Regions from separate parts of the Cryobacterium sp. TMT4-31 genome, predicted to be linked through region 1. Evidence: predicted binding sites of a transcription regulator. Region 1 holds the regulator's gene; the other holds the start of a gene.
The links. Region 1 encodes LexA, which represses DNA repair genes until DNA is damaged. Its sites were predicted from a motif close to TCGAACANNTGTTCGA; they were not measured.
Positions count from the first base shown of each region.

Region 2: E3T19_RS04330 (HNH endonuclease signature motif containing protein) is a predicted target of LexA. The motif match lies at 3,761-3,776, and genes of this name have one in related genera.

Region 1 is NZ_SOGI01000049.1:3,030-8,937, reverse strand. It holds gene E3T19_RS11440 (methylenetetrahydrofolate reductase) at 1-847, shown strand, start outside; gene metE (5-methyltetrahydropteroyltriglutamate--homocysteine S-methyltransferase) at 847-3,168, shown strand; gene lexA (transcriptional repressor LexA) at 3,256-3,879, opposite strand; gene E3T19_RS11425 (LysM peptidoglycan-binding domain-containing protein) at 4,273-4,635, shown strand; gene E3T19_RS11420 (histidinol-phosphate transaminase) at 4,781-5,866, shown strand; gene hisB (imidazoleglycerol-phosphate dehydratase HisB) at 5,876-5,908, shown strand, end outside.
Region 2 is NZ_SOGI01000017.1:6,677-12,584, reverse strand. It holds gene E3T19_RS04355 (cysteine desulfurase-like protein) at 1-276, opposite strand, end outside; gene E3T19_RS04350 (hypothetical protein) at 467-766, shown strand; gene E3T19_RS04345 (MFS transporter) at 741-1,952, opposite strand; gene E3T19_RS04340 (rhodanese-related sulfurtransferase) at 2,117-3,016, opposite strand; gene E3T19_RS04335 (YbhB/YbcL family Raf kinase inhibitor-like protein) at 3,103-3,639, shown strand; gene E3T19_RS04330 (HNH endonuclease signature motif containing protein) at 3,841-5,640, shown strand; gene E3T19_RS04325 (alpha/beta hydrolase) at 5,811-5,908, shown strand, end outside.

The DNA.
Region 1 (5,908 bases):
CCGCCGGGCCACCATCGTGGACCCGATGGCGCACCTCACCTGCGTCGGTTCCTCGCACGCCGAGGCGAGCAGCCTGATCCGCGAGTTCCTCGATGCCGGCGTGAGCAGCTTCCTCGCCCTCCGCGGTGACCCGCCCGAAGGCCTGACCGAGAACGACGCCTTCCTCGGCGACCTGCACAGCGCCGGCGAGCTGGTGCAACTGATCCATCGGGTACAGGCCGAGCGAGTGCCGTACCAGGAGACCCCCATCCCCGGACTCCCTCGCGCCCGGGCCGTGAAGACCGAACGTGAGCACGTGCGCATCGCCGTGGCCGCGTTCCCCAACGGGCACCCGCGCTCACGATCCACCGCGCAGGACATCGACACCCTCCTGGCCAAGCAGGCGGCGGGCGCCAACCTCGCCATCACCCAACTCTTCTTCCACGCGGACCACTACCTCAGCTTCATCCAGCGAGCCAGGGAAGCCGGAGTGGAGTTCCCGATCCTGCCCGGCATCATGCCCGTCACCAGCCCCGGCCGGCTGCGGCGCATCCTCGAGCTCTCCGGGGAGGAACTGCCCGCCGAACTCTCGATCCAGCTCGAAGTGGAACCCACCCTCGAGGGCCAGCGCGAGATCGGCATCAGCCACGCGGCCGCCCTCGCCGAGAAGCTCATCGCCGGCGGGGCTCCCGGCCTGCACCTCTACGCCTTCAACCAGCACGAGACCGTGCTCGCCGTGCTCGACCGCGCCGGCGCGCTGGCACCGGCACAACCGGTCGTCTCCGCTCACAACCCACCTCCGACCCATCCCTCGACCAGCCCTGCCGACACCCGTGCCGGAATCCACTCCACGAAGGACCACTACTGATGACCATCACCGTCCCCGCATTCCCCACCGGAACGATCCTCGGCTACCCGAGGATCGGCCGCCGCCGCGAACTGAAGAAGGCCGTCGAAGCCTTCTGGGCCGGCCGGATCGACGCCGCTCAACTCGAAGCCACCGCGGCAGCCCTGCGCAACACCACCCGGGAGCGGCTCGTCGGCCTCGGGCTAGGCCGCAGCGACTCGTCGATTCCGGAGAGCTTCTCCTTCTATGACCAGGTGCTGGATGCGGCGGTGACCGTCGGCGCCATCCCCACCCGCTTCGCCGGTCTCGTCGACGCCGACGGTCACCTCGACCTCGCCGGCTACTTCACCCTGGCCCGCGGCGCCGGCGAGAACCTGCCGCTCGAAATGACCAAGTGGTTCGATTCCAATTACCACTATCTGGTGCCGGAAATCGGCCCGGAGACGAACTTCCACCTCGCCAGCGACCGCATCGTGCGGGAGTTCGACGAGGCCGTCGCCGCCGGCTTCCTCACCCGACCCGTCATCGTCGGTCCGGTCACCTTCCTGCTCCTGGCCAAGCCGAGCGAAACGGCCCCGGCCGGCTTTCACCCGCTCGATCGCCTCGACGACCTGCTGCCGGTCTACGCCACCCTGATCGAGCGCCTCGCCGCCGCGGGTGCAGAGTGGGTACAGCTGGACGAACCGGCCCTCGTCAGCGAGAGCATCGACATCCCGCGCGACCGTGCCCTCGCCGCCCTCGCCCGGGCCTACGACACCCTCGGCGGCCTCGACAGGCGGCCCGGACTGTTCGTGGCCGCGCCCTACGGCAGCCTCGACGACGCCCTACCCGTTCTGGCCAAGACCCCGGTCGAGGCCATCGGCCTGGACCTCGTGCGCGGAACGGTGCCCGCCGACGTGCCCGGCCTGGCCGACACCACCCTCGTGGCCGGCGTGATCGACGGTCACAACATCTGGCGGGGCGACCTCGAGGCGGCGTTCGACAAGGTGGCCCAGCTGGGCGCGCTGAGCGACCGGATCGCGGTCTCCAGCTCCACCTCGCTGCTGCACCTGCCGCACGACGTCACCGACGAGACCAAGCTCGGCGCCGACCTTACCGGTTGGCTGGCGTTCGCCGACCAGAAGATCGGTCAGGTCGCCACCCTCGCTCGCGGCCTCTCCGAGGGGCAGGCTGCCGTGCAGGCCGATCTCGACGCGGCCACCGCGTCGCTGGAGGCGCGCCGGGTCTCGCCCGGCGTGCGTGACGGCGCCGTGCGCGCCCGCCTCGACACCCTCACCCCGGCCGACTTCAGCCGCGGCGACTACGAGGCCCGCCTGGCCGCTCAGGATGCCGTGCTCGACCTGCCCCCGCTACCGACCACGACCATCGGCTCGTTCCCACAGACGAGTGATATCCGCCGCGCCCGCGCCCGCCTGGTCTCGGGTGAACTCGCATCCGCCGACTACCAGGAGCTCATGCGCGCCGAGATCGGCCGGGTCGTGCAGCTGCAGGAAGACCTCGGCCTCGACGTTCTCGTGCACGGTGAACCCGAGCGCAACGACATGGTGCAGTACTTCGCCGAGAACCTCGATGGCTTCACCGTCACCGAGAACGGCTGGGTGCAGTCCTACGGCAGCCGGTGCACCCGTCCGTCGATCCTGTGGGGCGACGTCCGGCGTCCGGCGCCCATCACCGTGGAGTGGTCCAGCTACACCCAGACCCTTACCGAGAAGCCGGTCAAGGGGATGCTCACCGGACCGGTCACCATCCTGGCCTGGTCGTTCGTGCGCGACGATCAGCCGTTGGGGGAGACCGCACGGCAAGTGGCGCTCGCGCTGCGCGACGAGATCGGTGACCTCGAGGCGGCCGGTATCCGGGTGGTGCAGGTCGACGAGCCCGCGCTGCGCGAGTTGCTGCCCCTGAAGAAGAAGGACCACGCCGACTACCTGGATTGGTCGGTCGGGTCGTTCAGGCTCGCTACCGCGGGGGTCGCCGACCAGACCCAGATCCACACCCACCTCTGCTACTCGGAGTTCGGGGTCGTCATCGACGCGATCCGCAACCTGGACGCCGACGTGACCAGCATCGAGGCCGCTCGGTCGAAGATGGAGGTCGTCGCCGACCTGCAGACCAGTGGCTTCGACCACGGCATCGGCCCGGGCGTCTACGACATCCACTCGCCGCGGGTGCCCGGTGTGGCCGAGATCACCGAACTTCTCGAGCGGGCCCTGCAATCGATCCCCGCTCGCCAGGTCTGGGTGAACCCGGACTGCGGACTGAAGACCCGCGGGTATGCGGAGACCGTGGAGTCCCTGCGCAACATCGTCGATGCCACCCGCGCAGTTCGGGCGACGCTGGTCTGACCTGGCCCGCCCTGACTACGCCGGCACAACACGAAGGCCCGACCCCTCGCGGGGTCGGGCCTGTTGTGTGCCTGGAGCGTTGCGGATCTAGACCGAACGCAACACCGCGACGACCTTGCCGAGGACCTCGGCGAAGTCACCCAGGATCGGCTCGAAGTTGGTGTTGCGGGGGAGCAGCCAGGTGTGGCCGTCGCGCTGTCGCAGCACCTTCACCGTGGCTTCGCCGTCGAGCATGGCGGCGACGATCTCGCCGTTCTCCGCGGTCTTCTGCTGGCGGATGACCACCCAGTCGCCATCGCAGATGGCGGCGTCGATCATCGAATCACCGACGACCTTGAGCATGAACAGCTCGCCCTTGCCCACCAGTTGGCGGGGGAGCGGGAAGATCTCGTCGATCTGCTGGTCGGCCATGATCGGGATACCGGCGGCGATGCGGCCGACGAGCGGCACCATCGCCGCATCACCCACCTGGATGCCGGACTGGTAGTCATCGGCGGCGCCTGGCGTGACCTCCTCTGAGGACTGAGGCAGCTCGATGAGCACCTCGAGTGCGCGCGGCCGGTGCGGGTCGCGCCGCAGGTACCCGCTCAGCTCGAGCTGGTGCAGCTGGTGGGTCACGCTCGACAACGAGGACAGACCAACGGCGTCGCCGATCTCGCGCATGCTCGGCGGGTAACCGCGGTCGCGAACCGAACGCTGGATGACGTCCATCACCGCGCGCTGTTTGTCGCTCAGGCTCTTGCGGCGTCGCGTGCCGCCCTTGTCCCGAGGTGTGCTCTGTTGTGCCACGTTGACGCTCCTCTGGTTAGTCGGTTCGGGCTGGTGCTGGTGGGGCTCGTGCTCGCCGGGCTGGTGCTCGTCGGGCTCATACTTCTCGGGCTCGGGCAGCAATGTCGGTGGTGTCTGTTTGAGTGCAGCTACCCGATCGAAACTGTAGCCACAGAGCAGCGGTTCGTAGACATGCATTCGAGTGTGTTGCGGAATCTGTCTCCATAATATCCGGAAACAGGGTTGATTGTTCGAACACTCGAAGATATATTCGGAACATAGATTCGCATCTGGCCCTCCCGGCCGAGGGCCAGATGCGTTACCAGGAGGTTTGACATGAGCGCAGCATATGCAGCACCGGACAACCACAGCCCGGCCACCCCGCCCACCACACACCTGCGGCTGACCCGCCGCGGGCGGGCCGTCTTCACGGCCCTCGCCGCAGTGCCCCTGGTACTCGGCGTCATCGGCATCGCCGTCAACGGCGGCATGGCCGCGGCAGAGGGCAGCGCGGGTATCGGCGCGGCCGCGTTCGACTACGTCACCATTGAGGCCGGCCAGTCGCTCTGGCAGCTGGCCGAGTCTGTCGCCCCCGGACAAGACCCGCGCGACGTGATCATCGACATCGTCAACCTCAACCAGCTGTCCTCCGAGGCCGTGCAGCCCGGCCAGCGCCTCGCCCTTCCCGCCGACTACTGAGCCGCTCAGCCCGAGCCGCTCAGCCCGAGCCGCTCAGCCCGAGCCGCTCAGCCCGAGCCGCTCAGCCCGGAGCCGATCAGCCCGGAGCCGCTCGCCCCGCCTCGGATACGAGGGGTCGGCCGCGGGCGCAACTAAGCTTGTTCGGGTGACCAGCCTCGACGACCTGCCCCTGCGTGCCAACCTCCGCGGACAAACCCCTTACGGAGCACCCCAGCTGCACGTGCCGGTGGCGTTGAACGTCAACGAGAACACCCACCCGATCCCGCCCGCGGTCGCCGCCGACATCGCGGAGGCCCTGGCCGAGGCGATCCTCACCGTCAACCGGTACCCCGACCGGGAATTCAGCCCGCTGCGCGACGCCCTCGCGGGCTACCTCGGTCACGGTCTCACCCGCGACAACATCTGGGCCGCCAACGGTTCCAACGAGGTTCTGCAGCAGGTTCTGCAGGCCTTCGGCGGGCCGGGCCGGTCGCTGCTCGGCTACGCGCCGACCTACTCGATGTACTCGATCCTCGCCTCCGGCACCGATACCCGCTGGATCCCCGGCGGCCGCGACGCCGACTACGAACTTTCGCCGGAGACCGCCGCCCGCTGGGTGGAGGAAACCTCGCCCGACATCGTCTTCCTCTGCTCACCGAACAACCCGACCGGCACCCCGTTGTCGCTGGAGACCATCGCGGCCGTCTACGACGCCACCCCCGGCATCGTTGTCGTCGACGAGGCCTACGCCGAGTTCGCACCGGACGGCACCGACAGCGCCCTCACCCTGCTGCCCGGCCGGGAGCGCCTGCTCGTGTCCCGGACCATGAGCAAGGCCTTCGCTTTCGCCGGCGTGCGGCTGGGCTACCTGGCCGCCGACCCGGCTGTCACGGATGCGCTACGCCTGGTCCGGCTGCCCTACCACCTGTCCGCCCTCACCCAGGCGGCGGCCATGGCCGCGCTCGCCCACACCGGTGAGATGCTCGCCATGGTCGACGACATCCGGGTGCAACGCGATCGCCTGGTGACCGAACTGACGAACCTCGGCTTCAGCCCACTGCGCAGCGGAAGCAACTTCGTGTTGTTCGGCGGAGTCTCCGACCCGCACGCGATCTTCCAAGCGCTCCTGTCCGAAGGCATCCTGATCCGCGACGTCGGTATCCCCGGCCACCTCCGGGTCTCGGCCGGCACCGAAGCCGAGACGAGCGCGTTCCTGGCCGCCATCGCACGGCTCCGCCCGATAGCCGAATAAACTAACGCCATGAGCAACGTCACGCCCTCGCCTCGCCGTGCC
Region 2 (5,908 bases), on a different contig from region 1:
GTAGGTGAGCTGGGTGGCGCTGCGTCCGTAGACGATGCCGTGCGGGTCGGCGCCGAGCAGGTCGGCCATTGCCGAACGGAATCCCGTGACGGCGTCGTCGGCGTTCCGCTCCGAGAGGCTGCGGCGGCCGCGGATCGACAGCGGGCCGGTGAGGGTGTCGAGGATGGCCTGTCCGACGCCGAGCGGGGTCTGCGTGCCGCCAGGGCTGTCGAAGTGCACGGTTCCGGCCGAGAGGGCGGGGAAATGGGCGCGGATCGATTCGACGTCGTAGGTCACCCTGCCATCCAAGCATTGATCCGGTGACCGCCGCCGCCGCCGCCGCCGCTGCCGCCGCCGACACCGAACTACCATGGCGCCATGCCAGAGACCCCGGCGGTGCCCTCCGGACGCCGGCGCGTCTCGCCCGGGGTGCGCTTCTGGCGCTGCCCGGACGGCTGGATGCTGCCCGGCGGGCACCGGGTGGGCTGTGCTGGGCTGGCTGCTCGCGGCCTACGGGCTCTACCTCCTGCTCTACCTGGGCCTGGCCGTGCTGGTGTTCACCGGTCACAACCGGGCCCGGGTGGTGGCGATGTCATTCGCCTCGGTGAGCATCCTGCTCTCCTTCGCCGACTACGCGCTCAACGGTGCCCAGATCACCCTGCGCACCTCGCTGGTTAGCGTTACCATCGACATCCTGATTCTGCTGGCGCTCTCCAGCACCCAAGCGCGTCACTATGCCAGTGCCCGGGGTGCGAGCCGGATCAGGCGACGGGAACGTCGGCCGTGACGAGCGGACGTGCGCTCGCCGGGGCATCCGCCGGCACCAGGACGTTGCGGCGGGTGGCGGCGACAATCATCACGATCGCGGCGGCCGCGGTGATCGCGGCGCCGGCCCAGAGCGGTGAGGTGTAGCCCAGGCCCACGCCGATGGTGATGCCGCCGATCCAGGCGCCGATGGCGTTGCCCACGTTGAACGCGGCGATGTTGGCGCTGGAGGCCAGGGTCGGAGCGGTGTCGGCGTAGAGCATGATGCGGGTCTGCAGCCCGGGAACCGTTCCGAAGCCGAAGCCGCCCATCAGCACGAGGGCAATCACGGTGGCGACGGGGTTCGCTGCGGTGAGGGCGAAGAGCGCCATCACCACCGTGAGTCCGATCAACAGCACCACCAGGGTGGGATCGAGCCGCCGGTCGGCGGCCTTGCCGCCGAGGATGTTGCCCACGAACAGGCCGGCGCCGAAGACCACGAGCAGCCACGGAACGGCCGCGCTGGAGAAGCCGCTCACCTCGGTGAGCGTGTAGGCGATGTAGGTGAAGGCGCCGAACATGCCGCCGAAGCCGAGCACCGTCACCACCAGGGAGAGCCAGACCTGGCTAGACCGAAAGGCGCGGAGTTCGCCGCGCAGGTTGCTGACGTGCGCGGTGTCGTCGGTGGCGCGGGGCACGAGGGCCACGATGCCAGCCAGGGCGAGCACGCCGATCACGGTGATCGCCCAGAAGGTGGCCCGCCAGCCGAAGCTCTGGCCGATGAAGGTGCCGAACGGCACGCCGAGAACGTTGGCGAGGGTGAGGCCGGTGAACATGATGGCGATGGCGCCGGACTTCTTGCTCGGCGGCACCAGGCTGGCGGCGACGACGGCGCCGATGCCGAAGAAGGCGCCGTGGCAGAGAGCGGCGATGATGCGGCCGAGCAGCATGATCGAGTAGCTCGGGGCGAGTGCCGAGATCAGGTTGCCGATGATGAAGAGCACCATCAGTCCCACCAGAACGTGTTTGCGGGGCAGCCGGGTCACCGCGGCGGTGAGCAGGATGGCGCCGACGGCGACGCTGAGGGCGTAGCCGGACATGAGCCAGCCGGCGGCGGCCTCGGTCACGGCGAAGTCGGCGGCAACCTCGGGCAGCAGGCCGGCGATGACGAACTCGGTCAGGCCGATCCCGAAGCCGCCGAGGGCGAGTGCGATCAATCCAATGGGCATGCGGAAATTCCTTCAAGGGTGCGGAGATGCGCGGGCCGTTGGTCGAGCCTGTCGAGGCCACGCGCTGGTAGTTGCAGGCGCGTCATAAATAATTGCACACGCTAGGTAAGTGCGCAAGCAACTACTTTTTGCGAGCAAGCGGATGCGTGGCCGGGCTGATCTGCTCAGGCCGCGTGCGCCGCGCAGGCCGGGGCGGCCACGGCCACGCAGTCCGGGCAGGCCACCAGCTGCTCCCGGCAGGACAGGTCCCGGCAGTTGAGCATGTTCTTGGTGCCCGCGCCGCAGACCTGGCAGTGGCCGAGAACGGTGGCGTGGCCGCTGAAATCCACCGACATTCGCTGGTCGAACACGTAGAGCGAGCCGTCCCAGAGCCCGTCGTCGCCGTAGGCCTCGCCGTAGCGCACGATGCCGCCCTCGAGTTGGTAGACCTCGCCGAAGCCACGGTCCTTCATCAGTGACGACAGCACCTCGCAGCGGATGCCGCCGGTGCAATACGTCACCACAGGCTGGCCCTTGAGGTGGTCGTACTTGCCGCTGTCGAGCTCGGCCGCGAACTCGCGGGTGTTCGCCACATCCGGCACCACGGCACCCCGGAACCTGCCGATCTCGGCCTCGAAGGCGTTGCGGCCGTCGAAGAACACCACGTCGTCGCCGCGTTCGGCCACGAGGGCGTGCAGTTCGGCCGGGGCCAGGCGGGTGCCGCCGCCCACGACGCCGCCGGCATCCACGGTGAGGGCCTCTGGCGAGCCGAAGCTCACGATCTCGTCGCGCACCTTCACCACCAGCCGAGGGAAGTCCAGGCTCGCCCCGGACTCGTCGAGGCCGGTTCCCTCACTCCACTTGAAGTCGATCTCCGCGAACGGTGCGTACTGACGGGTCTTGCGTACGTAGCGCTTGAGGGCGGGCAGGTCGCCGCCCACGGTGCCGTTCAGGCCGTCCTTCGAGATCAGGATGCGGCCGCGCAGGCCCAACGACTCGCAGAGGTCGCGCTGCCACAGGCGGATGGCTTCGGGGTCGCTGAGCGGAGTGAAGACGTAGTAGAGCAGGATCTTCGGAATGGCCACCCCCACATTTTAGGCGGCGGCGAGGGGCGCGAGGCGGCCCACGTAGGCTGAGCCAACCAGACCGCCACCAGATCCTTGGAGTGTGCATGACCACGATCGATCCCTTCGCCCGTTTCGGCGAGGTGCCCCCGTTCAACCTGACCAGCTCGGTGATGACCGACGGTGGCCCGCTGGCCGCCGCCCAGTACGGCGTCGGCGCCGGCGGTCAGGATGTCTCGCCCGACCTGCACTGGAGCGGCTTCCCGGCCGAGACCCAGAGCTTCGCACTCACGGTGTTCGACCCGGATGCCCCGACCGGTTCCGGGTATTGGCACTGGGCGGTTTTCAACATCCCCGCCGACGTCGACAGCCTGCCCACCGGTGCCGGAGTCGCGAACTCGGTGCTGCTGCCCGCCGGTGCCGTCGTCATGCCCAACGAGATCCGCCAGCCCACCTTCATCGGCGCCGCGCCGCCGCGCGGAACGGGCACGCACCGCTACCAGTTCGTGCTGCACGCCCTCGACGTTGCAGACCTCGGCGTCGACCCGCAGGCCACCCCGGCCGTGCTCGGCTTCAACGTGCACTTCCACACCCTGGCCCGCGCCGTGCTCGAGGCCACCGGAGTCGCCGGAGGCGCCGCCTAGCCGATCCCGACAACCCTCTATCTCCTCGGGCGGCAGTTCGCTCGTCCGTTGGCCATCCTCGACAACGTGCCCATTCCGTCGGTCGAGCCTGTCGGGACCCTCGCTGCCTGTCCGCTTTGGCTCAGAACTGTGTTCGATGTTTGCTCAAGTTTTTGTTGACATTTCCTCGCATATAAGTGCGATTCGTGAGAGAATGGGGGTATGGACGACGAGCTGGATAGTGGCTCCACCGCACCGACGGGAATGACTCCCACCGGGTCGAACCTGCACGACTGGAACACCGGTCTGGCCGGTCCGGATCCCTTCACCGGCCTGGATGCCGCCAGTCTGAGCGGCACTTCCGACACGAAGGCCGCCGCTGCCGCCGGCCCTGCGGCCGGCCCCGCGACGGGCTCGTCCCGGGCCGGTCGGGCCGGTCGGGGTCCGTCTAAGCCGCGGCCTGAGTGGCGGGATCCGGCCGAGTTGCTGGGGGTGCAGCGCGCGCATACCGGTGCGTTCGGTCAGAAGCTCCAGGCGTTGGATGATGCGGCGCGGACGGTGATGGCGGTGATGGGCTCCATTGACGTGAACGCCCTGAGCGACCCGGAGGTGGTCGCGTTGACGCAGATGGTCGAGCGCACCGGCCGGCCGGTGGACGCGGCCCGGGTGGCCACGGCGACCGTGGTGGGTTACCGGGCTCGTACGGGGTTGGGTTCCGAGTCGTTGGCGTGGCGGTTGGGCACCTCGCACCCCACGGATTTGCTGATTCGGTTGACGGGCATGTCGGGTCCGGAGATGAAACGACGCGTGGCCCTGGGTGAGAAGGTCGCACCGCGGATGTTGGGCGGCCTGGTGCTGGAGCCCGAGTTCCCGTTCGTGGCCGCAGCCTTGGCGGCCGGGGAGATCGGTCTTGATGCGGCCGAGAACATCGTGAAGGGCCTGGCCGACTACAAAGTGCACGGCCGCTTCGACGCGGACCAGTCGCTGGTGGACGGCGGTGAAGCCGAGCTGGTGGAGTCCGCGACCGGGTCCGTGTTCGCCCGCACCCCCGGCCCCGGCGACACAGCCGACGCCGACGCCACCGATCCCGTCTGCACGGGGCCGGTCCGGCGTCTGGGTGCGTCGGCGGGGTTCACGTTCCCGGCGGACCGGATTCGGGAGATGGCGGCGACGTGGCAGGCGGTGTTGAACCCGGACGGGGCCGCGCCCACCGCGGAGATACTGGAGGCCAAGTCCACGTTCTCGTTCGGCAAGCTCGCCCAGGGGTTGCATCCGTTGCGCGGCGGGGTGACGCCGGAGCTCAAGGGCATCATGCAGACCCTGTTCAACACGTTCCAGTCCGCGCGCAGCGCTCCCGCGTTCCCGTCCGCGGAGGAGCAGCAGCGTATCGAGGCCGGCGAACTGGTTCCCGGCGAGATCCTCGACGAGCGCGACGGCGGTCAGAAACGAGCCGACATTCTCCGCGGCATCCTGGTCCAGGTCGCCCAAGACCCTCGCACCCCGACCATGGGCGGGATGCCGCCGACGGTGATGGTGCACGTGAACGCGCACGACCTGCACACCGGGGTCGGGGTCGGCTGGATCGACGGCGTCGAGGGGCCGATCTCGATGAAGACGATCAACCAGATGATCGACAACGGCGGCTTCCGGCCGGTCTTCTTCGGCGGCACCGGCACCGTCCTCGCCCTCGGCGACAAAGTCCGCTGCTTCACGCCGCTGCAACGCAGGGCGATCACCGCCCGAGACGGCGGCTGCATCATCCCCGGCTGCACCTGCCCACCGCAATGGACCGAAGTCCACCACGTGCAGCCGTGGCAAAACGGCGGCCCCACCAACGTGAGCAACGGGGTGCTGCTGTGTTGGTATCACCACCACAACATCGACACCTCGGGGTGGCACATCCGCATGGTCCTGGGCATGCCCGAAGTCAAAGCACCCCACTGGATCGACCCCACCGGAACCTGGCGAAAACCACCCCAACACCGCGCCCACGACCCCAAATACCGCCGGCAAGACGAGTAGCCGCGGCTGATGCAAGGGGACGGTCGATTCGAGCCACGTGAGAGATTCTCAGGTCATCTCATGGTTGCGCGCCTATCTTCTACACGCGGCAAAAAACGATGCAAGCGCTACCAACGCCAGTCGGCACTTCGAAGCCGCTTCCGGTAGCGCCACGTCGGCAGTAAGGCACCATGTTTCACTCGTCCCCCCACTCCAGCACCAGCTTCGACCCCGCTGCCGGCCCCTCCGCGGACTCGCACCTCACGCACCGGGAAACCGGCCTGTCCAG